Regions from separate parts of the Streptosporangium sp. NPDC050148 genome, predicted to be linked through region 2. Evidence: riboswitches for the same ligand, from Rfam matches in the RefSeq annotation. Region 2 holds a riboswitch; each other region holds the start of a gene.
The links. Region 2 has a riboswitch for S-adenosylmethionine ahead of ACZ6RT_RS16600 (hypothetical protein). Riboswitches for the same ligand answer to the same signal wherever they lie in the genome.
Positions count from the first base shown of each region.

Region 1 (9,882 bases), on a different contig from region 2:
TGAACAGCGCGAAATTCCGGACTATCCTGACTTCTGGTCGCGCACGCGGTGCGATCCCCGCCCGTCCGGCCGAGGAGGAAGCAATGGATCCCGCGCCGACCCCCGGCGACGGCGCCGCAGCCGAGCCTCCGTCGCGGGCGCTCACCGAACAGGAGCGGGAACTGCTCGCCTTCGAACGGCGATGGTGGCGTCACGCGGGCGCCAAGGAGCAGGAGATCCGCCAGGTCTTCGACCTCTCCGCGACGCGCTACTACCAGCTGCTCAGCGAGATCATCGAGCTGCCGGCGGCGCTCGCCCACGATCCGATGCTGGTCAAACGCCTGCGTCGGCTCCGCGAGACCCGCCGCCAGGAACGCGCCGCCCGAAAGAGGGGCTTGCGCCCCTGATGGTGGGGTACGACCGCTCGGGCGGGCGCCCGCGCCGGGGTCTCCCGGTGGGCGCCGCGCGGACGGACCGGAGCCGGGCGGCATGACGGCGAGGACACGACATGACGGCGAAGACACTCGACGGGCTGAGGCGGGCATGAGGGCGAACACCACCGACGGACTGAAGGCGATCGTCGCCGACCCCGCGGGGGCGGTGATCGGGCTCGACTTCGACGGCACGCTCTCCCCGATCGTCCCCGACCCGGCCGCGGCCAGGATCGCCCCCGGCGGGGCCGAGGTGCTGACCAGGCTCGGCGGCCTCATCGGCTCCCTGGTGATCGTGACCGGCCGGCCGGCCGCCGTCGCGGTCGAGTACGGCTCCCTGGCCGCGGTGCCCGGCCTGGTGGTGCTCGGTCACTACGGCCTCGAACGCTGGGAGGCGGGCGCGCTGGCCGCGCCGCCCGTGCACCCGGGCCTGGACGAGGCCAGGGCCGGGCTGCTCACCCTGGTCGCGGGCCTGGACGGGGTCAGGATCGAGGACAAGGAACGGGCGGTCGCCGTGCACACCCGTCAGGCCGCCGACCCGTGGGCCACTCTGGAGGCGCTGGCCGGGCCGGTGGCCACGCTGGCCGCCTCGGCCGGGCTGACCGTGGAGCCCGGCAAGCTCGTGCTGGAGCTGCGCCCGCCGGGGATCGACAAGGGGGTGGCGCTGGACGCCTTCCTGCGCGAGCGGGCCGCCCGGTCGGTGCTGTTCGCCGGGGACGACCTGGGCGACCTGCCGGCGTTCGCGGCCGTGCGCGGCTCGGGGCTGCCGGGGGTGACGGTGTTCAGCGGGTCGCCCGAGATCGAGGTCGAGGCCGACCTGGTGGTGGACGGGCCCACGGGGGTGCTGGAGCTCCTCAGCTCGATCGCCGACGCGATCGAGAAGGAGACGACCGGCTGAGGGCGGGCGCGTCCCCGGCGGTGCCGATCAGCAGCCCGGCCAGGGCCGCCCCGATCAGCGCCGGCACCAGGAGGAACGCCGTCCGGGTGCCGAACCCGTCGGCCAGCGCGCCCAGCACGAACGGGCCCACTCCGAGGGCGACGCTCGTGATGATCGAGGCGATCGCGGTCGCCTGGTTCCGCCGTCCCCCGGAGACGGCCAGCAGCCGGGAGAGCGCCATCGGGAAGTGCAGCGCGACGCCCAGTCCGGAGAGCGCCAGCCCCGCGTACGAGAACGCGGGTTCCGTGCTCAGCCAGAAGACCCCCCAGCCGGTGGCCGCGACCAGCAGCGCCCCGATGAACAGGACCGTCGGCGCGATCCGCAGGGCCAGCCACGCCCCCGCCAGCCGCCCGGCCGCCATCCCGGCGGTGAACGCCGCGACCGCGGTCGCGGCCACCGCCGGAGACAGGCCGGTCCGGTCGGAGAACAGCTTGGCCGCCCACAGGTTGAAGCAGAACTCCGCGGCGACGCAGCAGAACAGCACGATCCCGGCCAGACGGAAGCGCCGTCCCAGGCGGGCGCCGTCCCCGGGCGAGGCGTCCACCCCGGGCGAGGCGTCCACTCCGGGCGCGGCGTCCATCCCGGCCGAGACGGGCCCCGTCTCGGCCGCGGCCGGGCGCTCGGGGACGCGGACGCGCCCCATGAACAGTGCGAGCAGCACGGTCAGCACGGTGGGCACCACCAGCGCCGCCCGCCAGCCCAGCGTGCTCTGCGCCGCGACGCTGACCACGAACGGCACCCCGATGCCGACGATCACGCAGACCGCGTTGGCCTCGCTGATCGCCGCCGGGCCCGCCGGGCCGTGGCGGTCGTCGAGCGACGCCATGCCCGTGTACATGGTGAGCGAGGCCATCCCGCTGGCGACGCCGTAGCCGAGCAGGGTGGCGGGCAGGACGGTGGGGGCCGCCGCCACCAGGAACGTTCCGGCGCTCATCCCGGCCATCCCGGTCCAGATCACGGCCCGGCGGCCGATCCGGGCGGTCAGCCGGGGGAGCGCGAGGCCGGTGAGGATGCCGCCGACCGCCATCGAGGTGCCGTGCAGCCCGGCGACCGCCTGGGAGAGGCCCTGGTCGATCCGCAGCAGCGGGAGCGCGGCGCTGAGGCCGTACAGGTAGGTGGCGAAGACGCCGAGCTGGAGGTAGACCAGCCAGGTCGGGCGGTCGCGGACCAGCCGGACGGGCGCGGTCACGATCACCCTGATCTCCCCCGGACGTCGAAAAAACTGAAACGGCCTCGGAAACTATCTCATAGAGGTCTGAAACTCCGCGCTCAGGCGAGGGCGTCGAGCTGCTCGGCGAACCACCGGTGCGGGGGGAGGGCGGTCGCCGCCGCGGCCAGCAGGCCGCCCCTGCGGGAGCGTTCGCCCTCGGGCATGGTCAGGCCCTCGTGCAGCGCGGCGGCCGTGGCCGAGACGTCGTAGGGATTGACCGTGAGGGCGTGCTCGCCCAGCTCGGCGGCGGCGCCCGCCTCCCGCGAGAGCACCAGCGCGCTGCCCGGCGACAGGATCGGCCCCTCCTTGGCGACCAGGTTCATCCCGTCCCGGATCGGGTTGACCAGCAGCACGTCGGCCAGCCGGTAGGCGGCCAGCGACCGCGGGTAGTCGTCGTCGACGTTGAGGATCAGCGGGTCCCAGTCCTCGGTGGCGTACTCGTCCTCGATCTCCTTGGCGCAGCGCTGCACCGCCGCGGTGTACTCGCGGTACTCGGGCAGGTCGTGCCGGGAGGGGTAGGCGAAGGCCAGGTGGGTGACCCGGCCGTGCCACTCCGGATGGGCCGCCAGGAACTCCCGGTAGGCGACCAGGCCCCTGACGATGTTCTTCGACAGCTCGGTCCGGTCGATCCGCACGATCAGCCTGCGGTCGCCCACCTGGGCGCGGAGCGCGGCCATGTGCGACTCCACGTCGGGCTCCCCGGCCCGCGCCCACAGCGCCTTGCCGTCCACGCCCAGGCTGTGCGTGCCGACCCGGGTGGTCCTGCCCGCGTGGGTCACCGTACGGGCGCCGGGGTCGACCGAGGCGCCGAGCACGGTCCGGCAGCAGTCCATGAACGCGGTGCCCCAGCGCTCGGTCAGGAAGCCCGCGTGGTCGGAGCCCAGGATGCCCTCTAGCAGCTCGGCCGCCACGTCGTCGGGCAGCAGGGCGAAGTACTCCGGCGGGGCCCAGGGGGTGTGCGAGAAGTGCGCCACCCGCAGGTCGGGCCGCTCGCCCCGGAGCATGGCCGGGACCAGGCTGAGGTGGTAGTCCTGCACCATCACCCGCGCCTCGTGCGGGGCCTCCTCGGCCAGCGCCATGGCGAACGCCTCGTTGTAGGCCTGGTACGACTCCCACTCCCGGCGGAACCTGGCGTCGAAGTGCGGCATGTTGGGGGTGTCGTAGAGGAGGTGGTGGACGAACCAGAGGGTGGAGTTGGCCACCGCGTTGTAGGCGCGGTGGAAGGTCGTCGGGGGGATGTCGAGCATCCGCAGCGCCCCGGTGTCGTAGCCCGCCTGGTCGAGCCGGCCGCCGGGCGCCAGCCGCACCGCGCCCCGGTCGCCGTCGGACAGTGCCGCGCAGACCCACAGGGCGCCCATGTCCCTGGCGACCGCCGACAGCCCCGACACCAGGCCGCCTCCTCCCCTGCGCATGGACAGGGAGCCGTCCTCGGAGAGGGTGAAGGAGACGGGGCCCCGGTTGGAGGCCACCAGGATCGCTTTCATCAGATCCCTTCACTGGCTAGGGACACGCCTGTCCTGAAGGTTAACCGGCACCTTCCCGGGACGCCTCCTCTTCCGGAGAGGGAGGAATGGCGTTCGTCGGATTGTGTCAGCTCTTGTCAGCCGGTCGGTTTGTGTTCATGGGTTTTACCCGCTTTTATGGCGCGATCGACGGTGAACGTCTGTCATCTACGACCGTAGGATGTCCAGCGACCGTGACCGCTGATGGGGGCCCGTGATGGCGCTGGACGAGACGACCGAGGAACTGGCCCGGCAGGCCGCCCTCGGTGACCACCGCGCGCTCGGCGAGCTGCTGAAGCGCATCGAGCCCGCCGTGCTGCGGCACTGCGGCCGCATCCTCCCCTACCGCCAGGACGCCGAGGAGGCCTGCCAGGACACCCTGCTGGCGGTGGCCCGCAACATCGGCCGCTTCGAGGGTCGCGCCCGGTTCAGCACCTGGCTGCACATCGTGACCGCCAACTGCGCCAGGACCACCTACCGATCGCTGAAGCGCCGCGCCGCCGAGCAGAGCTCGGACGAGCTCCCCCTGCAGAAGCCGGACGTCGCCCGGGTGAGCGTGATCGCCGGATCCCGGCTCGACCTGCTCGACGCGATGGAGGCGCTGGAGGCCGAGAAGCCCGACCTGGCGCAGGCTCTGGTGCTGCGTGACATCTGCCAGCTCGACTACAACGAGGTGGCCGAGCAGCTCGGCATCCCGCTGGGCACCGCCAAGTCGCGGATCCACCAGGCCCGCAAGTACGTCCAGGGGGCCCTGGGCGAGGCCTACGGTCTCTGACCCGTCCTTCTCCGGCCCGCCCTCTCTTCGGCCCGCCCTTCTTCGGCCGTCTCCTTCCGACCGGCTCCTTGCGGGCCGGCCGGTCGCCTCCGGCCGGCTCCTCCTGACCGGCCGGCTCCGGCCCGTCGCCTCCCGCCCCTCAACGAGGGTCGTCCGCGTGGCGTGCGGCTTCTGCGGCCTTGACCGGTGACGGCTGGATTAGGGTGGCCCCGTCCGCGTCACCCGGCCCGGTGCCCGCGTCATCAGGCCGTCGGTGACATGGGGCGATCTCCCCCCTCAGCTCCGGAAGCCGAGGTCGAGGAGAGACCCACATGTCCCGCAGACACGCCGTCACCGCCGGATGCGTCCTGGCGATCACCGCGCTCACCCTGGCCGCCGCTCCGGCGGACGCCGACCCCCGGACGGGCGGGCCCGGGGCGGCCGAGCCGGTCGGGCCCGCCGTACCGATCGCGACGAAGACACCGGGAACGCCTTCCAGGGCCGGGACGCCGGGTGTGACGGTTCCCGGGGGCGCGAGGGCCGCGGCGCCGCCACCGGGCATGCTCGAGGCGCTCCAGCGCGACCTGGGCCTGACCCGGGCCGAGGCCGAGACCCGGCTGCTCAACGAGGCCCGGCTGATCCCGATCGCCGAGCAGATGAGCAGGAGGCTCGGTGACCGCTTCGGCGGCGCCTGGCTGCGGGCCAAGACCGCGCACACCCTGGTGGTGGCCAGCACCAGGGCCACCGACATCCCCCAGATCCTGGCCGCGGGCGCGCAGGCCGAGATCGTTCCCACGTCGCTGACGGAGCTGTCCGCCATCAAGGCGAAGCTCGACGCCACCCTGCCGCCGCAGCCGCTGGTCTCCAGCGTCCGCTACATCGACGTCAAGCGGAACAAGGTGGTCGTGCTGGCCCCGCGGCCGGACCAGACCGAGAACATCATCGAGTCCTCCGGTCTCGACCAGACCGCCGTGATCGTGCTGCCCTCCACCGAGGCGCCGTTGCCGCTGTACGACCTGGTCGGCGGAAACGCCTACTACATCAACACCGTCAACCGCTGCTCGGTCGGCTTCTCCGTCCTCAAGGGGAACCAGCAGGGGTTCGTCACCGCCGGTCACTGCGGCAGGCAGGGCGCGCCCACCCTCGGGTTCAACCGCCAGGCCCAGGGGGTCTTCCAGGGGTCGGTCTTCCCGGGCAGCGACTACGCCTGGGTGGCCACCAACGCTGCCTGGACGGCCGTCGCCGGTGTGGACAACGGTGAGGGCGGCATCGTCCCCGTCGCCGGGGCCCGGGTCGCCATCGAGGGGGCCTCGGTCTGCCGGTCGGGCTCCACCACCGACTGGTACTGCGGCCTCGTCCAGCAGCGCGACGCCAGCGTCACCTACCCCCAGGGCGCCGTCCTGGAGCTGACCCGTACCAGCGTCTGCGCCGAGCCCGGCGACTCGGGCGGCTCGTTCATCGCCATCGACCAGGCCCAGGGCGTCACCTCCGGAGGCTCGGGCGACTGCGCCTCGGGAGGCGTCACCTACTTCCAGCCGATCGCCGAGATCCTCACCGCCTACGGCCTGGCCCTGAGGACCACGGCGGGCAATCCGCCGCCGCCGACCACCGGCACCTGCACCGGCTACCCCACCACCTACACCGGCGCGCTGGCCGCCGGGAGGTCCGTCTACCACCCCAGGAACGTCTACTACCGGGCGGGCATCCCCGGGAACCACTTCGGGTGCCTGGACGGCCCCGCCGGCGCGGACTTCGACCTGTACCTGCAGAAGTGGAGCCGCTCCGCCTGGCGGGTCGTCGCCTCCTCCAGGAGCGCCGGCCCCGACGAGAAGATCACCTACACCGGGACGCCCGGTTTCTACCGCTACCGGGTGGCGAGCGTGGCCGGTTCCGGCGCCTACACCGTGGGGCTCAGGGCGCCGTCCCCGCTCTCGGTCCGCAGCGCGCCCTGACCTGAGCGGCCGTCTTCGGGAAGTCCGGTGTCCGGCCGGGCGTCAAGCCTCCGGCACGGTCCCGGGGGGGGGGGGGGGGGGGGGGGGGGGGGGGGGGGGGGGGGGGGGGGGGGGGGGGGGGGGGGGGGGGGGGGGGGGGGGGGGGGGGGGGGCGTACCCCCCCGCAGCCATCCCCTCCCCCCCCCCCCCCCCCCCCCCCCCCCCCCCCCCCCCCCCCCCCCCCCCCCCCCCCCCCCCCCCAGGGCCGGTGACCACACCCCCCGCCGATGTCCCTGTCCGGCAGGTAACACGCCATGTCTCATACGGTGAGACGGCTTGCCGGGACGGCGGGGTGGCGGGGTAGAGTGCTGGAGACCTGCGCATCAGGTCGACAACTGAATACGTGCTCATCCAGAGGGGTGGAGGGACCGGCCCTGCGAAGCCCCGGCAACCCTCCCGGTTCAAGACTCGTGATCTGACGAGGTCGGCCGGGACAGGTGCCAATTCCGGTCTGTGGCCAGGGTGGTCGCAGACGAAGATGAGGGAAAGGCCTCGCTTCATGGCGCTCGCAACCACTGAGAACATCACCGTCACCTCGCCCGCCCAGCAGGACGCGGACGGAAGCTTCGGCCCCGCCGTGGCCCTGTCCTGTCGCGAGTGCGGTGCCCGCTACGACCTCGGCCCGAGCTTCGCGTGCATCGAATGTTTCGGGCCCCTCGAGATCGCCTACGACTTCGGGCGCGTGACCCGGGAGCAGATCGCCGAGGGGCCGGACAACATCTGGCGCTACCGCTCACTGCTGCCGGTCCCGGCCGACGTGGCCTCCAAGCCCAACATGGCACCCGGCTGGACCAAGCTCGTCAACGCCCGGAACCTGGCTCGCGAGCTCGGTATCCGCTCGCTGCACGTGAAGGACGACTCGGGCAACCCCACGCACTCCTTCAAGGATCGCGTGGTGGCCATCGCCGTGGAGGCGGCCCGCACCTTCGGCTTCCACACCCTGTCCTGCTCCTCCACCGGCAACCTGGCCGGTGCCGTGGCCGCCGCCGCCGCGCGGGCCGGGCTGGACTCCTGCGTGTTCATCCCCTCGAACCTGGAGCAGGCCAAGATCGTCATGGCCTCCGTGTACGGCGGCAGGCTGGTGGGCATCGAGGGCACCTACGACGACGTGAACCGCTTCTGCTCCGAGCTCATCGGCGACGAGCTGGGCGAGAAGTGGGGCTTCGTCAACGTCAACCTGCGGCCGTACTACGCCGAGGGCTCCAAGACGCTGGCCTACGAGATCGCCGAGCAGCTCGGCTGGCGCATCCCCGACCAGATCATCGTCCCGGTGGCCTCGGGCTCCCAGCTCACGAAGATCGACAAGGGGTTCAAGGAGCTGATCCGGCTCGGGCTCGTCGAGGACACCCCGTACAAGATCTTCGCCGCCCAGGCCGAGGGGTGCTCGCCGGTCTCGGCGGCCTACAAGGCCGGTCACGACGTGATCCGCCCGGTCAAGCCGGACACCATCGCCAAGTCGCTGGCGATCGGCAACCCGGCCGACGGCCCCTACGTCCTGGACATCGCCCGCCGTACCGGTGGCGCCGTCGAGGACGTGACCGACGCCGAGATCGTCGACGCGATCCGGCTGCTGGCCAGGACCGAGGGCGTCTTCGCCGAGACCGCCGGTGGCGTCACCGTCGGCGTGCTCCGCAAGCTGGTCGCCTCGGGCACGCTCGACCCCGACGCGGAGACCGTGGTGCTCAACACCGGGGACGGCCTCAAGACCCTGGACGCGGTGGCCTCCGAGGCGCGTCCCACCGCGGTCATCCGGCCCTCCCTTGACGCATTCCGTGCGGCCATCGCCTGAAAACCGTGAAAGGTACCGAACTATGAGCGTTTCTGTGCGGATTCCGACGATTCTCCGGACGTACACCGGTGGTGCCGCCGAGGTGAGCGCGGAGGGTGAGACCCTGCGCGAAGTTCTGCAGAAGCTGGACGCGGACTTCCCGGGGATCGGTGCCCGAATCCTTGATGAAACGGGTAAAATTCGCCGTTTTGTCAATGTCTACGTCGGCGACGAGGACGTCCGCTTCGCCGAGAACCTGGACACGGCCACGCCCTCGGGCGCGCAGATCTCCATCATCCCGGCGGTGGCCGGGGGCTGAGCCGCCGCCCACCCGGCGTCCCGGTCCCGGCGCTCCCGCGCCGTCACGTCGTCCCCGACCCGCCCCGGGCCGGCCCCTGCGGGCCCGTCCGGACCGCCGGTGGGCTCGGGGCCCGGCCCCGTTCGCCATCGACATCTCCCCACGACACCCGCGCGGCTCAGGCCGCGCGGGTGTCGTTTTTTATGACCCGGACTCATATTCCTTGCGCATGAAGAGATCGTACAAATTTAAACTAACTACTAGTGATAGTCAAACTATGTTCTCGTACGGAAAACTCGCGTAAACGGGTAGTTTGGTGCTTGACTCTGTTGCTCGACCACTTCTCACAGGTATGGTCGAGGGCGATCGACGTGGCGAAGTTCGCCCGGAGATTGAGGACTTCGCGAGAGGAATGGGCGTCGTCCTAAAGACCAGTAAGAGGAGTCACAAGTGGCGCAGGGCACCGTCAAATGGTTCAACGCGGACAAGGGCTACGGCTTCATCGCGGTAGACGGTGGTAAGGATGTGTTCGTCCATTACTCCGCGATCATGATGGACGGCTACCGGGCACTGGAGCAGGGCCAGCGGGTGGAGTTCGAGATCACCCAGGGTCAGAAGGGTCCCCAGGCCGAAGCCGTCCGGACGGTCTGACCCGGCCGTCCCCCGAACTCTCCGGGCGGGCGGCGCAGCCCCGCGGAGTCTCGCGGAGCACCGCAGAACCCCGTGGAACCTCGTGGAACCCCGTGGATCGCGGTCTGTCCGGCCGCTCCGCACGCCCGCCCCTCATGTCCGGCCCGGTCCGGCGTGGTCGGCTCGTCAGGTCACGTCAGGTCGGGTCGGGGCTCGGCCCGTCCGGATCCGGCCGGATCCGGCCGGATCCGGACGGGTTCGTCGGACCCGGCCCGTCCGGTTCGAGGCCGTTCACTCCGGTCCGATGTCATCCGTCCTGTCCGGGCCGATCCGGGCTGGTTCGACTTGGTCCGGCTTGGTCCGGCTTCGTGCGGGCTGATCT
Region 1 is NZ_JBVJIA010000017.1:12,521-22,402, forward strand. It holds gene ACZ6RT_RS20175 (DUF3263 domain-containing protein) at 84-386, shown strand; gene otsB (trehalose-phosphatase) at 523-1,308, shown strand; gene ACZ6RT_RS20185 (MFS transporter) at 1,265-2,542, opposite strand; gene ACZ6RT_RS20190 (alpha,alpha-trehalose-phosphate synthase (UDP-forming)) at 2,617-4,044, opposite strand; gene ACZ6RT_RS20195 (RNA polymerase sigma factor) at 4,277-4,834, shown strand; gene ACZ6RT_RS20200 (S1 family peptidase) at 5,146-6,765, shown strand; SAM riboswitch class I at 7,149-7,289, shown strand; gene thrC (threonine synthase) at 7,304-8,593, shown strand; gene ACZ6RT_RS20210 (MoaD/ThiS family protein) at 8,616-8,891, shown strand; gene ACZ6RT_RS20215 (cold-shock protein) at 9,321-9,521, shown strand.
Region 1: linked by a shared signal. The riboswitch ahead of thrC (threonine synthase) and the one ahead of ACZ6RT_RS16600 (hypothetical protein) in region 2 are both predicted to bind S-adenosylmethionine.

Region 2 (9,882 bases):
TGCGAGCCGGGAAGGTGACCGAGATCGGGGCGCTGCTGAACGCCTCCCACCTGTCGCTGCGCGACCAGTTCGAGGTCTCCTGCGCCGAGCTGGACGTGGCCGTGGAGTCGGCGATCCGGGGCGGGGCCCGGGGGTCACGGATGACCGGTGGCGGGTTCGGCGGGTCGGCGATCGCGCTGGTCGCCGACGACCGGGTGGAGGCCGTACGCGCGTCGGTCACCGGCGCCTACGCCGAGCGCGGCTGGGCCGCACCGGAGATCTATCCCGCGGTGCCCGCGGCCGGAGCCCGCCGGCTGGCCTGAACGCCTCCGGCTCGAACGCCTCGTCCCGGCCCGGGCCCGCGTTCCGCGCGGGCCCGCGTCCATGTCCGGGCCCGCGTCCGTACCCGGGCCCGCGTCCGCACCCGTGTCCGAGCCCGCAGCCGTGCCCGAGCCCGTGGCCGTGCCCGTGTCCAGGGCCGCCCCTACCGCGTGGTCGTCGCGCCCGAGGCCGGACCGGAGGACGGGCCCGGCGGGACGGGCGCCTTCGGGCCGGCCGGCCAGTCGGGCATCAGCGGCGGGCCCTCCTGCTCGGCCGCGCGGACCAGGCGGCGCAGGAGGCCGTCGAGAAGCTCCCGCTCGTCCGCGTCCAGCGGTGCGAACAACGCCCGTTCCGACCGGTCGCCCTCGTCCATGCGCTCCTGCCAGGCGGCCCGGCCGGCCGGGGTGAGCCCCACGAGCAGGCGGCGGCGGTCGGCCGGGTCGTGCGCGCGGTCGACGTACCCGGCCTTCTCCAGCCGGTCGAGCCGGTTCGTCAGCGTGGCCGGGTGGGTGTCGAGCCACTCGGCCAGCGTCGAGGGCGTCGCCCGGTAGGGCGGCCCGGTGGCCACCAGGTGGTGCAGGATCTGGAACTCCCACGGCTTGAGCCCTCCGGCGGCCAGCCACTCCTCCTTGTGCCGCTTGAGCAGCCGCACGAGCATCTGCATGCGCGTGACCATCCCCTCGATCTGTGGGTCGAGGTCGGACAGCTCCCGGGACCAGTGCGCGATGTGACGGTCGACGGAGTCGGGCTCTGACATGCCCACAGGGTACGCCGCCCGTCGGCGATCCAAAGTTATGAATGCATATATTTTGCTTTCATAGTACTTTTCTCTCATGACCCCCATGCGAGACACCCTGTCCCCCCTGCGGGACGCCCGCTTCCGGCTGCTGTGGGCCGGGCAGAGCCTGTCGGCCGTCGGCGACTCGATCACCGCCGTGGCGCTCGCGCTGGCGATCGTCACCACGACCGGTTCGGCCACCGACCTGGGCCTCGTGCTGGCCGCCCAGTCGATCGCCACGGTGACGCTCATGCTGCCCGGCGGGGTCTGGGCCGACCGGCTGCCGCGCCGCCGCGTGATGGTGGCCGCGGACCTGGTCCGCGGTCTCGCCCACGCGGCCATGGGCGTCGAGCTGGTCACCGGCACGGTCGACATCGCCCACCTGGCGATCCTGGCCGCCCTCTCCGGCGCGGGGTCCGCCTTCTTCCTGCCCGCCACGACCGGCCTGGTGCCCGCCACCGTGGCCCCGGAGCACCTCTCCCGGGCCAACGCGCTCATGGCGATCGCCCAGCGGGGATCCATCCTGCTCGGCCCGGGGATCGCCACCGCCCTGGCGCTGACCGTCGGCGCCGGCTGGGCACTGCTCCTGGACGCGCTGACGTTCGCGGCCAGCGCGGTCCTGCTGGGCCGCCTCCGGCTCGCGCCGATCCCGCCCACGCCGCACGAGCCGTTCCTGCGGCAGCTCGCCGAGGGCTGGACGCAGATGCGACGGCACCGGTGGTACTGGACCAACCTGGTCGGCCACTCCATGTGGAACCTGAGCCGCTGCGTCCTGATCACCATCGGGCCGGTGCTCGCCGTCACCACCCTGGGCGGCGAGCTCGCCTGGGGCACGATCGTGCAGGGCGGCACGATCGGCGCCCTGGCAGGGGCGCTGCTGGCCCTGCGGGTGAGGCCGAAGCGGCCCCTGGTCGTCGCCAACCTGGTGCTGGCGCTCGGCGCGCTGCCGCTCGTCCTGCTCGCCGCGGGGATGTCCGCGCCGATGGTCGCGGTGGCCTACGGGCTGATGACCGGTGGTCTGGCGCTGATGGCCCCGATGTGGGAGACCCTGGTGCAGGAGCACATCCCGGCCGAGGCGATCTCCCGGGTGTCGGCGTACGACTGGCTGCTCTCCCTCGGGCTGATGCCCCTCGGCATGGCCCTGGCCGGGCCGCTGGCCACCGCCGTGGGGACCGCCCCCACCCTGTACGGGGCGGCGGCGCTGCTGGCGGCCTCCTGCCTGGGCGTGCTGCTCCTGCCCGACATCCGCAGGCTCGGCCACCGGAGCACGGACGCCGTTCCCGAGGCCGTGCCGAGTCACCCCGCGACGTAGCCGTGCCGCACGGGACCGGGCGGGACCCGCACGGAGAACGGGCGGGACCGCTCCCGCGACCGTGGCGGGCGAGACCGGGGCCGCGGGGCGTGCCGTGCGGGATCAGGTGGGGTGCCGTCCCCACACCGGCGTCGTCGCGAGGATCCTGGAGTACCTCGTCTCGGTCCTGGGCGCCGGTCTCCTGCGCGGTGCCCTGGCCCACGGGTCCGCGCCGGAGGCCGTGACCGCCGTCCTGTCCGGCGACCACGCGGGCCGTCCGGTGTCGACGAGGACCGTGGAGGTCACGGCCCCGGGGGCGGTGGGGCTCTGTGCCCGCCAGCGTCCCTCGTACCGGTCGATCACCAGGTCGGCGCCGAGGAAGACGACCACCCCGGCCTCGGCGAGGGCGCGGAGTTCCTCCAGGTACGACGCGGGCGAGCCACCGGCGACATGGTCGGAGAACTCCCGGAACCAGGGGTCGGAGACGCCGGCCTCGGCGAGGACGGCGCGGACGGAGAGCAGGGCGAGGACCATGGCGTGGTCGGCGCTGTGCGCCGGGTCGGAGCGCCGTTCCAGGTCGGCGGCGAGGTAGCCGCGCATCCACCTGCGCACCCCCGCCCGGTCGCCGAACCGGATGCCGTGCAGCGGCCGGTCGAGGCGGTCGAGGTCGAGCCGGTCGGGGTGCCGGGGGACGGCGGCGCGGACGAGCCTGCGCATCGCGGGGCTGTTCCACTCCTCGGCCGCGAAGGCCTCCTCGAACTCCTCCCAGGTCGACCGCGTCCGCTCCGGGTGGGCGGTGATGAGCTCGTGGTAGTACGCGAAGGCGAGTTCCTTGGCCACCAGGGGCCACAGGTCGCGGCGGAGGTTCCACGGCCCCGTGCCCAGCGTGCCGCGGGTGACGAAGCGCGGCACCGGCGGCTCGGCGCCGCCGAAGGGGTGGGCGAACCCGCGGTGGTGCGGCACGCCGCGCGAGGACCCCACGTGCAGCAGGGGCTCGCCTTCGCCGGGCAGGTAGACCAGCTCCCCGTCGTACCCGCGGGCGCACCGGCCGCCCCTGCCCGAGGTGAGCGGCACCAGCAGGCCGGCCAGGGCCGGCCCCATCCCCTTGACGATCACCGGCTCCCCGGCCGGGACGCCGTCCGGGTCGAGGGCGAGGGGTTCGGGATGGTCGGGTTCCGGTGTGGCGCTCTGCGACATGTGGCACTCCCGTACACGTCTCGGCGGCCCGGCGGGGGCCGCGTCCGCGGCACGCCGACCGTGCCGCCGGGTTCTCCCCGGAGGCGCCCCTCGCGACGGAAGGGGCGCCGGTCAGCCGGCCGGGGTCTCACATCGACGCGTTTAACCTATTTAAAAGGTAGGAAATGCATGGATCATTGTCAAGCCCTACTGTCGAAGGATGTCCTACGAGATCGTGAACGTGGTCTACCGCAAGTACGACGGATCGCTGCACTGGCACCACCGCGGCCTGCTGCTCGGCGAGGACGAGCACGGGGTCTGGACGGGCTGCGTGGCCGGCTCCAGCGGCCACAAGGGGGACGGCCCCGCCGTCGCCTGGCCGCAGCCCTTCGTGATGCTCTTCCCCCGCGACGCCTGGTGGACGGCCGCCTTCAACGCCGCCCCGAACAAGCACGAGATCTACTGCGACATCTCCACGGTGCCCGAGTGGCGCGACGGCGAGGTCACCATGATCGACCTCGACCTCGACGTGATCCGGACCCGCCGTGACGTGCTCAGGGGCCGCACCAGGCGGATCTTCCTGGACGACGAGGACGAGTTCGAGGAGCACCGGATCCGGTACGCGTACCCGCCCGACGTGGTGCAGAACGCCCGTGACTCGGCCGCCTGGCTGATGAAGGCCGTCACCGCAGGAACCCCTCCCTTCGGTGCCGCCCCGCACTGGCTCTCCCTGGTCACCTGAGCCCGCCGGAGCCGTACGACCCGGCAGGGCCGGCACGACCCGCCGGGGCCCGTACGACCCAGGGCCCGTGCGACCTGGTGGAACACCCGCACGACCGCGCGGGCCCGTCCACGGCAGGGCTCCGTCCACGGCGCGGGCCCGTCTACAGCGGCGGGAACGCCGGGGCGCGGCGCTCGACGAAGCTGGCCACGCCCTCCACGAAGTCCGGGCGGGTGAAGGACTCGGCCATCAGGCGGACGGCCGCCGACTCCGAGGACTCCAGGCTCTGCTGCCAGTCGCCCCAGACCTGCCGCTTGATCACCGCCATCGAGGCCGGTGAGCTGTGGGTCGCCAGCTCCCGGGCGTAGGCCATGGTCTCCTCCATCAGGCGCTCCCCGGGCACCGACCGGACGGCCAGCCCCAGCTCGCGGGCCTCGGCCCCGGTGAAGGTACGGCCCGACAGCAGCAGGTCCATGGCCGCGGCCTGGCCGGCCAGGCGCGGCAGGATCCACGACAGGCCGTACTCGGCGACCAGTCCGCGGCGGGCGAACGCGGTGGTCCACTTGGCCTCGTCCGCGGTGAAGACCAGGTCGCAGACCAGGGCGTGGACCATGCCGAGCCCGGCGCAGGCACCGTTGACGGCGGCGATGACCGGCTTGCGGATCGTGGTCGGGAAGGTGGTGGGACGCCGGTCGGGCTCCCCGGAGTAGGAGCCGTCCTGGATGGCGGTGAGCGTCCGGAAGTCCGCGCCCGCGCAGAACCCCCGTCCCGCCCCGGTGACGACGATCACCCGGACCTCGGGGTCCTTCTCGGCGTCGGCCAGCTGGTCGAAGTAGCGCCTGCCCATCTCGTCGGTCCAGGCGTTCAGCCGGTCCGGCCGGTTGAACGTCAGGGTGAGCACGCCCCCCTCGACCGACGACAGCACCAGGTCGAGCATTCCGCCTCCCTCCGGGGAGCCCTCGGGGCACCCGCGTCAGAACCTCCGTCCCGAGGTTACAGAATATCGTTCTACACCTTTTCCCGCCCCGGCGTCAGCAGGGGCGGGGGCTCCGGAGGGAGGACGGGCCGGTGATCAGCTTCCCGGTCCGCGGGGGCGGCCGAGACCGCGCTCCAGGGAGTCGGGGTGGTGGACGAAGTTCGGCGTCAGCCGCCTGTCCTCGTAGTAGCGGTGGAACACCGGCGTGGCCGAGGCCGACATCGGCGGAACGATCCAGCTCCAGTCGGCCGGGCAGACCCTCCCGGCCTTCTCCTCGCGCTCCAGGTGCATCAGGAAGTGCCGGGACTCGGTGTGGTGGTCGGTCATCGTCACCCCGGCCCGCTCGAAGGAGTGCAGCACCGCCGCGTTCAGCTCCACCATGGCGTAGTCCCGCCACAGCGAGCGGTCGGTGCCGGTGTTCAGGCCCAGGCGCCGGGCGATCAACGGTGTCAGGTCGTAGCGGTCGGTGTCGGCCAGGTTGCGGGCGCCGATCTCGGTGCCCATGTACCAGCCGTTGAACGGCGCCGCCCGATAGCAGACCCCGCCGATCTCCAGGCACATGTTCGAGATCACCGGTACGGCGTGCCAGCGCAGTCCCAGCTCCTCGAACCAGGCGTGGACCGGGTGCGAGAGCGCGACCTCCAGGACGGCGTCGCCGGGCAGCGTGGACAGCAGCGGCGGCCCCTCCCCCACCGAGATCGCCAGCGGCAGGACGTCGAACGGGCTCCCGGGACCGCCCGGCCAGCCCAGCTCGCGCAGCATCTCGGTGAAGGCGACGTAGCGCGGGTCCCCGACGACGGACCCGTCCGCCGTCCGGTAACCGGCGTACCGGATCAGTTGCTCGTTCCAGATCCGGGGCCCGGGGACGCCCGGCCGCTCCTGGGGGAACACGGTGATCGTCGGGCGGATCCTGCGGGCCAGCGCCGCGTCCCGCAGGTGGTTCACGCACTCGACCGCGATGCCCTCGGCCGTGGTGACGTACCGCCGGTCGCGCACCCGTAGCGAGCGCCAGTACAGCCGGCCGATGCACCTGCCGCTGTTGCGCCAGGCCACCCTGGCGCCGAAGACCAGCTCGCTGGGAGTGTGCGTGTACGTGCCGGTCCGGGCGATCTCCTGCCGGACCTCGCGCAGGCGCTCCCGCGGGTCACCTGCCCCGGGATTCTCCGCGTGGAACAACCTCAGATAGTCCTCGGCCGCGGCCTCCACATCGGCCGCGGCCCTCTCGTCGGCCGGGGTCCGCGCGACGGCAGGGGGCGCCTCGGGGACGACATGGACCGGATCCGGGGCATGACGCCGGGACCTTCGCCAGGTGAGCACAGCAAAACCACCCAATGTGGCTCACGGGCACGACGGCCGTTCCGGGCGGCACGGTGCCCTGAACGCGGCGGCCCTTCCCCGCTGCGATCGGTGTGGTCCGCGGCAGCCGCGCGCCGGTCCATCCGCTGCGATCACGGGGCCCGGGCACGGCGATCTCATTTTCTGTGATTCGCCGTGCTTTGTCCGCTGAATCGGGATACGAGACGCCGAAGGCCCCGGAAGCGGGGCTTCCGGGGCCTTCGTGATGGCTCCCGCGATAGGACTCGAACCTATAACCTGCCGGTTAACAGCCGGCTGCTCTGCCGATTGAGCTACACGGGATCGCGCTTTGCGCTGGTCGGAGCGGATGTTCCCCGTTCCTTGCGGCGCAGGAATAGATTAGCGCACTCCATGGGTGTGTGTCGCATCGATACTCCGGGGTAGGGGCGGGACGAGTGGCGATCCGCAGGTGATCGCATCACGGGGTCCGGCGGAACAGCTTGTGGAGGTGGACATGCGTTATCGGATGATGTTCTGTGTGGGATTCGCGGCCGGGTACGTCCTGGGGAGCCGTGCCGGACGGGAGCGTTACGAGCAGATCAAGCGGATGGCCCAGCGGGTCTCCGACAACCCGTCCGTGCAGGAGACCGCCGGTCTGGTGGGCGCCAAGGTCTCCAGGGCCACCGGCGTGGCGAAGGACAAGGTCAGTGACGTGGCCAAGAACCGGCTGCCGTTCCTGAAGTCGGCCAACGGCTGGCACGGCGACGAGGTGGACGAGACCGGCACCGGCTGGCCGGAGAACCAGCGGACCTCCGCGCCGTACTGATCCCCGACGCCGCTTCCGGACCCTCGGGCCGGGAGCGGCCCGCAGGTGCGAAGGCCCCCTCGGGGGCCTTTTCGCGTGTACGGAGCCGTTCCGGGTCCGTGGGGCGTCCCAGGACCGGTCCGGACGCCGGAGACCCGCCGGGTCCCGTTCAGACGCCGAAGCTGCGGCGCGTCTCCTCCAGCGCCTGCTCGGCCAGGGCGCGCAGGCCCGGGTCGGCCGGGTCGAGACCGGCGTCGAAGACGAGCTCCCAGACCAGCTCGTCGGCCTCGGCCCTCCTCGCCACCAGCCGCACTCCCCCGCGGGCGTCCAGCGGGACGTACTGGTTGACCACGATCGAGGCCGTCACCCGCTCCCGTACGGCCTCGGGGATCCGGCCCGGCTCGGGCAGCAGCGCCCGGTGCGACCGCCCGTCCGTGGTGACGACCGTCAGCCCCTCCTCGTCCCACGTGCCGCGGTCCACCTGGAACCAGGGCAGGCGCACGTCCCCCAGGTACAGCGCCCGGTCGGCGGCGATCACGTAGCCGTCCGGCCCTCCGGCGTAGGTGAGCACCCGGTCACCCGGGACGACGGCCGCGCGGACCTCGGAGGGCATGCGGTTGAAGAGCCTCATTCCTCCACGGTATCGGCGAGCAGGTCCAGGGTGAGCGCCGCCGACCACGAGAAGTCCCTGCTGCCCCGGCCGCTGCCGTCGAAGGGGTCGAAGCACTCGCGGAAACCCGCCTGCCGTACCAGGCGCAGGGTGCTCGCCCCGAGGATCCTGGCCAGCCCCGTCAGGTCGTGGACGGTCGCGGCCCGGCGCAGCAGCCAGTTGGTGTTCACCCAGGACGGCCCGCGCCAGTAGCGGGAGCGGTCGAACTGCCGGGCGCGGATCTCGCAGCTGGGCACCGGGTACCCGGCCGCCCCCATGAAGCGGGCCGACTCCAGCACCCCCACCAGCTCCGCGACCCGGTCCGCGGGCAGTTCCCGGTCCAGCAGCGGCCCGAAGCACCCGACCGTGCAGACCGGGCTGAGCCCTCCGCCGCGCAGGTCGCGGGCGCGGAAGAGGCCGTCGGCCCACAGGCGTTCCAGCAGCCCGGCGCGGATCCGCTCCACCGCCGCCCGGTGCGGCCCGGCGTCCGCGCCGGCCACCGGCGCCAGCTCGGCCAGGGCCTGGCAGGAGGCGAGCCAGATGCCGTTGAACATCGGGTCCTCGACCGCGAACGGGTGCTCGTCGCGCAGGTAGGCCGGATCGTAGCCGGAGTCGCGGTAGCGCAGGGCGAGCGTGACGAAGGGGTCGTGGTGGCCGCCCGGCCGCCCCTCGCCGCAGGATCCCCCCGCCCTCCGGTACGGGGCCCCGGTCATCGGCAGCGCCTCCAGCGGGGCGTCCCAGACGGGGCTGTCGTCCATTCCCGACTCCCAGGGGTGGACGATCGCGGCCAGCCCGGCCCCGCCGAGGTCCCTGACCGTGGCGAGGTAGTCGTGCTGGGCGACCAGCATGGGGTAGAGCCGCCGTACCAGGGCCGCGGCCGTGTCGCGGTCGGCCGCGTGCCGCCAGATCCACCACAGCGCCAGCGCCTGCAGGGGCGGCTGGGTCAGCCCCGAGGTGCCCACCCCGTTGGGGGCCGAGCGGTGCTCCCGGGAGCGCCACACCGACGGCCCGGGGAAGTAGACCTCCGCCCGGACGGGCCGGAAGACGATGTGCGGCACCATGCCGTTGCCCCACTGCCCCGCCAGCAGGCTGAGCAGCTCGGTCCCGGCCCTGCGGGTGTCCCGGCGGGCCAGGCCGATCGCCACGAAGGTGGAGTCCCAGTTCCACTGGTGCGGGTAGAGGCCGGGGGCGGGGACGGTGGCGGACCCCGTCCAGTTCGCGTCGAGCACGGCCCATGCCTCGCGCCCCAGCGCCGCGTCGTCCACCGCCGCTCGCGACTCCATCCGCCCAGTCTGCGCCTGTATCGGCCGGGAGAACAGCCCAGAACGGCCGGAAACCGGCCCGGACCGCGCCGGACCACGGGGGCGCCGCTCCGGATCGCGGGAAGACCGGCCCGGATCGCGGGAAGACCGGACTACTGGAAGAGCGGCTCGCGGAAGGCCCCCGGGCGACGAGCGACGACGGGCCGGCGACCGGGCGGAACGCCGGGTCGCCGGCCCTGACGGGGCACCGGGGACGGTGCCTCAGTCGAGATAGTCGCGCAGCATCTGCGCCCTGGTCGGGTGGCGGAGCTTGGCGAGGGTCTTCGACTCGATCTGCCGGATGCGCTCCCGGGTCACCCCGAACTCCCTGCCGACCTCCTCCAGCGTACGGGGATGCCCGTCCGCGAGCCCGAAGCGCAGCTGGATGATGCGCTGCTCCCGGTCCGACAGGGTCGCGAGGATGTCGTCGAGCTGGTCCTGCAGCATGATGAAGGCGGCGGCCTCCATCGGCACGACCGCGTCCGCGTCCTCGATGAAGTCGCCGAGGTCGGAGTCCTCCTCCCCGATCGGGGACTGCAGGGAGACCGGCTCCTGGGCGATCCGCTGGATCTCGATCACCCGGTCGATC
Region 2 is NZ_JBVJIA010000013.1:26,674-36,555, forward strand. It holds gene galK (galactokinase) at 1-302, shown strand, start outside; gene ACZ6RT_RS16590 (MarR family winged helix-turn-helix transcriptional regulator) at 464-1,057, opposite strand; gene ACZ6RT_RS16595 (MFS transporter) at 1,134-2,390, shown strand; gene ACZ6RT_RS16600 (hypothetical protein) at 2,493-3,566, opposite strand; SAM riboswitch class IV at 3,602-3,713, opposite strand; gene ACZ6RT_RS16605 (DUF402 domain-containing protein) at 3,766-4,287, shown strand; gene ACZ6RT_RS16610 (enoyl-CoA hydratase) at 4,430-5,203, opposite strand; gene ACZ6RT_RS16615 (nitric oxide synthase oxygenase) at 5,339-6,559, opposite strand; tRNA gene ACZ6RT_RS16620 (tRNA-Asn) at 6,805-6,880, opposite strand; gene ACZ6RT_RS16625 (YtxH domain-containing protein) at 7,053-7,364, shown strand; gene ACZ6RT_RS16630 (hypothetical protein) at 7,513-7,974, opposite strand; gene ACZ6RT_RS16635 (MGH1-like glycoside hydrolase domain-containing protein) at 7,971-9,275, opposite strand; gene rpoD (RNA polymerase sigma factor RpoD) at 9,516-9,882, opposite strand, start outside.

Region 3 (9,882 bases), on a different contig from region 2:
GTCCTCACCTGTGAGGAGAACATCCTCACCGCGGGCGACGAAGGTGATTCCAGCTTCGCCGCGGGCAAGGTGGTGGCGAGCAACACCTTCGTGCGGACGTCGGCGGGGTGGCGGCTCTGGCTGCACCACGGTTCCCCCGTGCTGCAGGGCGACGACGAGGACGAGGACGAGGAGGACGCGTGAGCGAGCGCGCCGGCGGACGGCCCGGTGAGGGCGATCTCCCTCCTGCCGGGGGCAGAGCCGGCGAGGGGGCCGGTGACGGGGCCCACGACCCGGCCCACGACCGGGAGCCGCTGCGGATCCACGACGGGGTCAGCGAGCTGATCGGGGACCCGGTCGACGGCCTGTTCCCGGACCCGCCCGCCGACCCGTTCGGCGACCCCCTGCGGGACCCGGGCCGCGACGTGTTCGGCGACCCCGTCCGCGACCCGGCACGGCGGGGGCCGTACGGGACGGCCGGAGCGGGGCCGGTGGCCGACCGGGTCAGCGTCAGGGGACTGCGGGCCCGCGGGCGGCACGGCGTGCTGGCGGCGGAACGGGAGCTCGGCCAGGAGTTCGTCGTCGACGTGACGCTCTTCCTCGACACGGCGCCCGCCGCGGCCACCGACGACCTCTCCAGGACCGTCCACTACGGCGAGCTCGCCGAGGAGCTGGTACGGGTCGTGGAGGGCGAGCCGGTCGACCTGATCGAGACCCTGGCGCAGCGGCTGGCCGACGTCTGCCTGGCCCGCGAGCCCGTCCTGGCGGCCGAGGTGAGCGTGCACAAGCCGTCCGCGCCGATCCCGCTGCCGTTCGACGACGTGGTCGTGACGATCACCCGGAGCCGGGCATGAGGGTGGTCCTGGCGCTCGGCAGCAACCTGGGCGACCGGTTCGCCACCCTGCGGGGCGCCGTCGACGCGCTCTTCGCCGGCCCGGACCTCACCTTCGTCGCGGTCTCACCGGTCTACGAGACCGACCCGGTCGGCGGCCCCGAACAGGGCGCCTACCTGAACGCGGTGGTGATCGCCGACAGCGGGCTGGAACCCCGGAGCCTGCTCGATCGTGCTCAGAGTGTGGAGAACGCCTTCGGCCGGGTCCGGGTGGAGCGCTGGGGAGCGCGCACCCTGGACGTCGATCTGATAACCGTGGGGGACGTCGTGATGGACGACCCCGACCTCACCCTGCCGCATCCCCGGGCGCACGAGCGCGCCTTCGTGCTGGTCCCGTGGGTGCGGGCCGACCCCGGCGCCGTCCTGTCCGGGCGGCGGGTGGCCGACCTGCTGGCCGGCCTGGACCAGGCGTACGTACGGCCGCGCACCGACCTCGTCCTGGGCAGGCCCGTGTGAGGCCCACCCGTCCCGGCGTCCTCGCCGGGCTCGTCGCCGTGTTCGCGATCCTCACCTGGGCGCTCGTCAGGCGGTTCTACTCGGAGCTGCCGACCGTGCCGTGGACGGCGATCCCGACGGTGCTGCTGCTGGCGGTCGGGGAGTTCTACAGCGGGTGGATGACCAAGGCCAGGATCGGGCGCAGGCCCGGCACCGAGCCCGTCGAGCCCCTGGCCGTGGCCCGCCTGGCGGCGCTGGCCAAGGCGTCCGCGTACGGCGGGGCGGTCTTCGGGGGGATCTTCGCCGGGTTCGCCTTCTACACGGCCACGCTGCTGGACCAGGAGGTTCCCCGCCGGGACTTCTTCATCACCGGCGGGTCGACGCTGGCCTGCGTGCTGCTGGTCTGCGCGGCCCTGTACCTGGAGCACTGCTGCAAGGTGCCCAAGGACCCCTCCGACGACGAGCGCTGACGCGGGCACCGGGGCACGGGGGCACCGGGTCCCCCGCCCGCGACCGCCCGCGACCGCCGGCGCGTCCCGGCGGGCCCGGTACGGGTGCCGGGAACCGGCCGCGGAGGCGACGACGGGGCCGCTAGTGCCGTCTCGCGGCCCATCTGCGCCCGAAGAGCATGATGACCGGGAGCGTGCACACCAGCGCCCCGGCGACGGCCAGGGGCCGCTCCAGCCACCAGGACAGGTCGGGCCGGACCAGGGCGGCCGGCCTGCCGCCCGCCAGCCACCAGGTCAGCGCCACCCAGATCGCCATGCCCGTGGTGTGGAAGAGGAACAGCGGGAGCGCGAACCGGTTGACGGTCTCGTTCACGCCCTGCCACCGGGGGCGGGCGAGGAGGCGCTCCATGGACGGCCTCACCACCTCCACCAGGCCGATCTGGAAGATCAGCAGTGCCACGATGACGAACGTGGGCGGCGCCATGTTGGAGAGCTTGTCGCCGGGCACGCCCACCATCGAGCCCGGGTAGATCCCCGAGTAGACCAGGCCGAACAGGGAGAACAGCCCGGTCCACAGGATCGCCGCGTCGAAGCGTCGGGGCAGCGCCACCACCCGGTCGTAGAAGAACCCGGCCTGGTGGGCCAGCCCCCAGACGATGATCATGTTGAGCCAGCCCGCGGCCTCGTACCCGTAGCGCAGCCGCAGCACGTCGACGACGAGGGCCGCCCCCGCCAGCCAGATCAGCGCCAGCACGTCGTAGCGCCGGTGCAGCCAGAGCGCGACCGGGAGCAGGGCGATCAGCACGAGGTAGACGCCGATGAACCAGAGCGGGCTGATGACGAGCAGCACCACGCGGTCCATCCAGCCGATGCCGAACGCCCACGTCACGAACACGCCCAGCACGGCCCAGGTCCCGGCCAGCGCCAGTGCCGGGATCGCGAGGCTGCGGATGCGCCGCCACACGAAGGCGCCGATGCCGACCCCGCGCTCGCGGGCGCGGTTCCACGACAGCAGGTGGACGTGCCCGCCCACGTAGAAGAAGAGCGGCAGCACCTGCAGCAGCCAGGTCAGGATCCACAGGCCCGAGGTGAAGCCCAGCGGGCTCGTCGGCGAGGGGCCGTCCGGTCCCCACTCCAGGATGGTGAACGCCCAGTGCCAGACCACCACGACGACCAGGCTGACCGCGCGCAGCCAGTCGACGTACCGGTCCCGCCGCAGGGGTGGCCGGTCCTGCGGGGTGGCGGGGCCGGAGGCGCCCGCGGTGCCGGCGGGCATGTCCGCGGGAGAGCCGGGGGTGCCGGGGGAGCCGTGGGTGCCGGGGGAGTCCGGGGCGTCCGCGGGAGGGCCGGGGGTGTCCAAGGGGGAGCTCGTCCGCTCCCCGTCCCGGGCGGGTTCGATCATGTGTTCCGGGCCGTCCCTCACTTGTCGATGTCGCCGACGACGAAGAACATCGAGCCCAGGATGGCGACCATGTCGGGCACCAGATGACCCGGGAGCAGCTCGCGGAGCACCTGGACGTTGTTGAAGGAGGCCGAGCGGAGCTTCAACCGCCACGGCGTCTTCTCCCCGCGCGAGACCAGGTAGTAGCCGTTGACGCCGAGCGGGTTCTCCGTCCACGCGTAGGTGTGGCCCTCGGGGACCTTGAGCACCTTGGGCAGGCGCTGGTTGATCGGCCCCGGGGGCAGGTCGCGGAGCCGCTCGACGCAGGCGTCGGCCAGCTCCAGGGACACCTTCACCTGCTCCAGCAGCACCTCGAACCGGGCGTGGCAGTCCCCGGCCGAGCGGGTGACGACCTTCACCGGCAGCTCGCCGTAGGCGAGGTAGGGCTCGTCCCTGCGCAGGTCCATGTCGACGCCGGAGGCGCGGGCGATCGGGCCGCTCACGCCGTACTGCATGATCGTCTCTCGGTCCAGGACGCCCACCCCGCGGGTACGGGCGAGGAAGATCTCGTTCCCGGCGATCAGGTCCTCGATGTCGGGCAGTCTCCGGCGCACGTCGGCCACGGCCGTCGAGACCCGGCCCGTCCACCCCTCGGGCAGCTCCTCCTTGAGGCCCCCGACCCGGTTGAACATGTAGTGCATGCGCCCGCCGGAGATCTCCTCCATCACGGCCTGCAGGGTCTCGCGCTCCCGGAACGCGTAGAAGACCGGCGTGATCGCGCCGAGCTCCAGCGGGTAGGAGCCGAGGAACATCAGGTGGCTGAGCACCCGGTTGAGCTCGGCCAGCAGCGTGCGCGTCCAGACCGCCCTGACCGGCACCTCCATGCCGAGCATCCGCTCCACCGCGAGCACGACGCCCAGCTCGTTGGCGAACGCCGACAGCCAGTCGTGCCGGTTGGCCAGCACGATGATCTGCCGGTAGTCGCGCACCTCGAACAGCTTCTCCGCGCCCCGGTGCATGTAGCCCACGATCGGCTCGGCCGAGCCGATCCGCTCCCCGTCCAGGGTGAGCCGCAACCGCAGCACGCCGTGCGTGGAGGGGTGCTGCGGCCCGATGTTGAGGATCATGTCCTCGGTCGCGAGTTCCTTGCCGTGCGCGCCGCCCACGGCGGCGGCCCCCGCCCCCATCCCCACGCTCAGCTCACGGGGAGCGCCTTCGGCACGAGGTTCGGTCATGGGTCCATGCTGTCACGTCACGGGCGCGAGGCAAGATCCCGCAGGGCGCCGATCAGCCGGTCCACGTGCTCCTGGGTCGTGCCGATGCCGATGGAGGCGCGTACCGCCGAGGCGGTGACGTCGTCGCAGCCGCCGTCCTTGGCGCCCAGCAGGTGGCGGACGAAGGGGTGGGCGCAGAACTTGCCGTCGCGGACGCCGATGCCGTGGTCACCCGAGAGGGTCTCGGCGACCTCGCGGGCGGTGAGGCCGTCCACCACGAAGGAGACGATGCCGACGCGCGGGTGGTCCGGGCCCCACAGGGAGAGCTCGTGCACGCCGGGGATCGAGGCCAGGCCCGCGCGCAGCCGGGTGAGCAGGCGCTCCTCCTCGCGGATCAGCGGGGTCCAGCCGGTGGCGGACAGGGCGTCGCAGGCCGCGGCCAGGGCGACGGCGCCCAGCACGTTCGGGGTGCCGGCCTCGTGCCGGGCCTCGGGGTCGTCGTGCCACTCGGCCCCGTCGTCGGTGACGGCCCTCACCGCGCCACCGCCCCGCAGGTACGGCTCGGCGTCGGCCAGCCAGTCGGAGCGGCCGACCAGCGCGCCCGTGCCGAAGGGGGCGTAGAGCTTGTGACCGGAGAAGACCACGTAGTCCAGGTCGAGCGCGGTCAGGTTGAGGCGGCGGTGCGGGACGAGCTGCGCGGCGTCGACCAGGATGCGCGCGCCGTAGCGGTGCGCGATGTGGGCCAGCGCGGCGATCGGCCAGAGCTCGCCGGTGACGTTGGAGGCGGCGGTCACCACCAGCAGCGCCGGGCCCTCGATCGAGGACAGGGCCTCGTCGGCGGCGCGGACGGCCTCGCCGGGGAACGCCGGCACCGGCAGCCGCACCGCGCGGTCCCAGGGCAGCAGCGAGGCGTGGTGCTCGGTGTCGAAGACCACCGCGGTGGTCCCCTCGGGCAGACTCCGGGCCAGCAGGTTGGTCGCGTCGGTGGTGTTGCGGGTGAAGATCACCGAGTCGTGCGGGCGGGCTCCGACGAAGGCGCGCACCGTGTGCCGGGCCTGCTCGTAGCGGGCCGTGGTCAGCTGGGACGCGTACCCGGCGCCGCGGTGGACGCTGGAGTAGGCCGGGAGCGCGGCGGCGACGGCGGCGCTGACCGGCTCCAGACAGGGGGCGCTGGCGGCGTAGTCGAGGTTGGCGTAGCGGACGAGCCTGCCGCCCTTCACCGGGACCTCCAGGTCCGAGCCGAGCACGGCGGGGATCGGCCGTCCGCCGGTCGCGGTGGCCGGAGCCGCCGGGGTGGCGCTCGCGTGGGCCGTGGGGGCGTCCGTGGTGGAAGCGGTGGTGGAGGCGAAGATCGTCAGGGTGGACATGCCGGTGCTCCTTCGAGGTCATCGGACCTCGACCCATGAGACATAGGCACCCGAAGCCCGCGCTTGCCCGGCACACCTCGTGCCGGACCAGGTCCTCACCCGGGGCACCCCGCCGCGGACGCGAGGGTTGCCGGCCAGCGAGCCGGGGCTTGTCACTGGCACTCATGACCTACGGGGGAACTATAACCGACGGCCGCCGCCCTTTCGCAAGTCCGGACACGCGCCGCGAGTCGGCACCTGGGGTGACTTTCGACACGGAAGGGCTCGCAAGGAACTCCTGGAGGCTCCCGGTCGTCCTGGGAGTCAGCCGAAGAACCGTTCTGGCCGCCGGCCGGCTCTGTTCCCCCGCGGGCCCAAAGGAGGAAGCAATGGACTGGGTGACCAACCCGGAGATATGGATAGGGTTCTTCACCCTTGTCGCCCTGGAGATCGTGCTGGGGATCGACAACATCATCTTCATCTCGATCCTGGTGAGCAGGCTCCCTCCCGAGCAGCGGGACAAGGCGCGCAGGCTGGGTCTCCTCGTCGCCCTGCTCAGCCGCCTCGCCCTGCTGGTGGCGCTCGCGTGGGTGGTGAGACTCACCGAGCCGTTCTTCGAGGTGTTCGGGCAGGGGATATCCGGGCGGGATCTGATCCTGATACTCGGCGGCCTGTTCCTGCTGGCCAAGAGCGTCCACGAGATGCACGGCAGCCTGGAGGGCGACTCCGGCCACGGCGGGGGCAGGATGGCCTCCTCCTACGCCTCCGTGATCGTCCAGATCATGATCCTCGACATCGTCTTCTCGCTCGACTCGGTGATCACCGCGGTCGGCATGGTGGACGAGCTGGGCGTCATGATCGCGGCCGTCATCGTCGCGGTCCTGGTGATGCTGTTCGCCTCCGGTCCGATCAGCCGCTTCGTGGACCAGCACCCGAGCATCAAGATGCTCGCGCTGTCCTTCCTGGTGCTGATCGGCGTCGTGCTGATCGCCGAGGGCTTCGAGCAGCACATCCCCAAGGGCTACATCTACTTCGCGATGGCGTTCTCGCTGCTGGTGGAGCTGCTGAACATCCGGATGCGCCGCAAGACGGCACAGAAGCCGGTCGAGCTGCACTCCCGCTACCAGGCCGAGCCGGACGCCTCCTCGGGGGAGGGCGAGCCTGCCGTGTCCGGGACGCGGGGACACTCGGAGTCCGCGGCGGGGGCCGGAGCGCAGTCCGGAGCGCAGTCCGGAACCGGGACGGGGACCGGCTCCGGGAGCGTGACCGGGACCGACGCGCGACCGGACGGGACGGATCGTCCCGCGTGAAGCCGGGCGGGCGGCCGTCCGGTGGGCGGCCGCCCGGGTGAGCACGGCCGGACGAGCCGGGTGAGCGGAACCGGACGAGCCGGGTGAGCGGGGCCGGGTGAGCGGGGCCGGGGGAGACCGGGTCGGCGGGATCGGGGGACCGGCCCGGCTCCCAGCTGGGGGATTACGATGCTCACGTGCGCTTTGATCCCTGGAATCCGGAATTCGTCGCCCACCCGTACGACGCCTACGACGAACTGCGACGGGAGCGGCCGGTCGATTTCTTCGAGCCGACCGGCCAGTGGCTCGTCGCCCGGCACGCCGACGTCAACGCGCTGCTGCGCGACCGCAGGCTCGGCCGCTCCTACCTGCACGTGGCCACCCACGCCGAGTTCGGCAGGCCGGACGACCCCGGGTTCCAGGACCCGTTCTGGCGGGTGATCAGGGCGGGCATGCTCGACGTCGAGCCGCCCGTGCACACCCGGCTCAGGCGGCTGGTGTCGAAGGCGTTCACGCCGCGCATGGTCGAGGCGCTCCGGCCCAAGGTCGCCCGGATGGCCGGACGGCTGGTCGACGACTTCGTCGAGCGCGGTGGCGGGGACCTGATCGCCGAGGTGGCCGAGCCGCTCCCGGTCGCCGTGATCGCCGAGATGCTCGGCGTGCCCGAGGCGGACCGGCCCCTGCTCCGGCCCTGGTCGGCCCGGATCTGCGGCATGTACGAGCTGCGGCCGTCCGTCGAGGCCCAGCACGCGGCCGTACGGGCGGCCGAGGAGTTCTCCGCCTACCTCGTCGACCTGGCCCGCGCCCGGCGGGCCGACCCCGGTGACGACCTGATCAGCGCGCTCGCCCTGGTGGCCGACGAGGGCGACAGGCTCACCGAGGAGGAGCTGGTCGGCACCTGCGTGCTGCTGCTCAACGCCGGGCACGAGGCGACCGTCAACGTCACCGGCAACGGCTGGTGGGCGCTCTTCCGCAACCCGGCCGAGCTGGAGCGGCTCCGCGCCGATCCGGGGCTGCTGCCCACCGCGATCGAGGAGCTGATGCGCTGGGACACGCCGCTGCAGATGTTCGAGCGCTGGGTGCTGGAGGACGTCTCGGTGGGCGGGGTCGACATCCCCAGGGGTGCCGAGGTGGCCCTGCTGTTCGGCTCCGCCAACCGCGATCCCGAGGTCTTCGCCGACCCCGGCCGCCTCGACGTGGGCCGGGCCGACAACCCGCACATCTCCTTCGGCGCGGGCATCCACTTCTGCCTGGGCGCGCCGCTGGCCAGGGTCGAGCTGGTCGAGTCGTTCGGCACGCTGCTGCGCAGGGCACCGAGGATGGAACCGGTCGCCGAGCCCACCTGGGGGCCGGGCTACGTCATCCGGGGCCTGACCTCACTCGACGTACGGATCTGAACCGGCTTCGCGGTCGTACGCCGACGGGTTCGAAGGCCCCGGTGCTCACCGTCTCAGGCGTGGCGGGTCTGGGAGAGCCAGCCGAACCCGCCGAGCCCGCCGGGCGCGATGAGCTCGGCCTCCTCCGAGGACCTGGCGAGGGCCCGCAGGTAGCCGCGCGGGTCGCGGCCGGCCTGCTCGGCCGGTGGGCGCCGCCCGGTGACGCCGAGCGCGCGCAGCGCCCGGCGCTGCGTGGTCAGCGCCGTGGTGACGGCCCCGGCGCTCTCGCCTGCGGCCGCGCAGGCGTCCAGCGCCACGTGGGCGGTGATGTCGCAGGACCCGTCGGGCACCGGCGCCACCGTCGACCCGTCGCGGTACCCGGCCAGCGTGCCGTAGGGCGGCCGGTCGTCCGCCGAGTGGGCGTAGTCGATCGCGATCGCCCGGCCACGGGCCAGGCGCACGATCACCGACGCCCAGGCCCGGTCGCGCGGCCTGCCGATCTCGGCCCGCTCACCGGTGACCCGCATCGGCCACCAGCGGTTCAGCCAGGCGAGATCGGCCTCGCCCGGCCTGCCGCCCAGCCGCTCCTCGCCGTCGATGACGTTGACCAGCACCAGCCGGGGCCCGGTGGCCGTCTGCTCGACGATGTCGACCGGGATGTTGTCCAGCCACTCGTTGGCGATCACCAGGCCGCAGATCCCGTCCGGCGCGGCCCTGGCCCAGACGATCTCCTCGGGCAGCGCCGGGGGGCGGGGCGCCAGCTCGACCGCGGTCACCCTCAGCCTCCGCCGCAGCGAGGCCGGGGCCGCGGCGAGCACGCCGGTCGCCAGAACGCCCTCGCCCGCGCCGATGTCGACCAGGTCGAGCGCCTCGGGGCCGCCGAGCGCCTCGTCGACCGCGACCAGCTCGCGCAGCACGGCCTCGGCGAACACCGGGGAGACGCCGACCGAGGTACGGAAGTGACCCGAGGGACGCTCCCGGAGGTAGAAACCGCTCTCGCCGTAGAGCGCATGCTCCATCGCGGCGCGCCAGGTGAGCCACACGTCCTCAGACGCTACCCGGCGGGGCGGGGGGACGAGATCGACTCGTGCCGACGATTGGAGTGAACACATGACCGCATTCTGTCACCGGCCCGCGTGGCGGCGGACGAGGCCGCGTCGGCGCGTCCCCGGTCGTCCGGTTCCCGTCACCGCGATACCTTCCGCGGGTCCCGGCGCCCCGCCGGAGATCCGGTTTGGCACTCTTGTGGGGGAACCTCGCCGCCGGGACCGAACGAGCGCCTTGAGGCGGTCACCACGGCACGGCCCGTTACGCTGGTCAATCGGGCACGGAGCCCCCACATGGTCGAAGGACGGGACGTCATGGACGCAGTCGATCGCCCGGCACGCCTGGCCGTCGGAGTGGTCGGAGCGGGCAGGGTCGGTTCGGCGCTCGGTGCCGCGCTGGTCAGGGCGGGGCACCGGGTCGTCGCGGCGAGCGGCGTCTCGGACGCCTCCAGGGAGCGGGCGGTCGAGCGGCTCG
Region 3 is NZ_JBVJIA010000029.1:78,927-88,808, forward strand. It holds gene ACZ6RT_RS28335 (nuclear transport factor 2 family protein) at 1-183, shown strand, start outside; gene folB (dihydroneopterin aldolase) at 471-833, shown strand; gene folK (2-amino-4-hydroxy-6-hydroxymethyldihydropteridine diphosphokinase) at 830-1,327, shown strand; gene ACZ6RT_RS28350 (DUF3180 domain-containing protein) at 1,324-1,776, shown strand; gene ACZ6RT_RS28355 (acyltransferase family protein) at 1,898-3,157, opposite strand; gene ACZ6RT_RS28360 (NADH-quinone oxidoreductase subunit D) at 3,175-4,371, opposite strand; gene ACZ6RT_RS28365 (aminotransferase class V-fold PLP-dependent enzyme) at 4,389-5,717, opposite strand; SAM riboswitch class IV at 5,772-5,887, opposite strand; gene ACZ6RT_RS28370 (TerC family protein) at 6,086-7,006, shown strand; gene ACZ6RT_RS28375 (cytochrome P450) at 7,183-8,382, shown strand; gene ACZ6RT_RS28380 (SAM-dependent methyltransferase) at 8,436-9,404, opposite strand; gene ACZ6RT_RS28385 (Rossmann-like and DUF2520 domain-containing protein) at 9,723-9,882, shown strand, end outside.
Region 3: linked by a shared signal. The riboswitch ahead of ACZ6RT_RS28365 (aminotransferase class V-fold PLP-dependent enzyme) and the one ahead of ACZ6RT_RS16600 (hypothetical protein) in region 2 are both predicted to bind S-adenosylmethionine.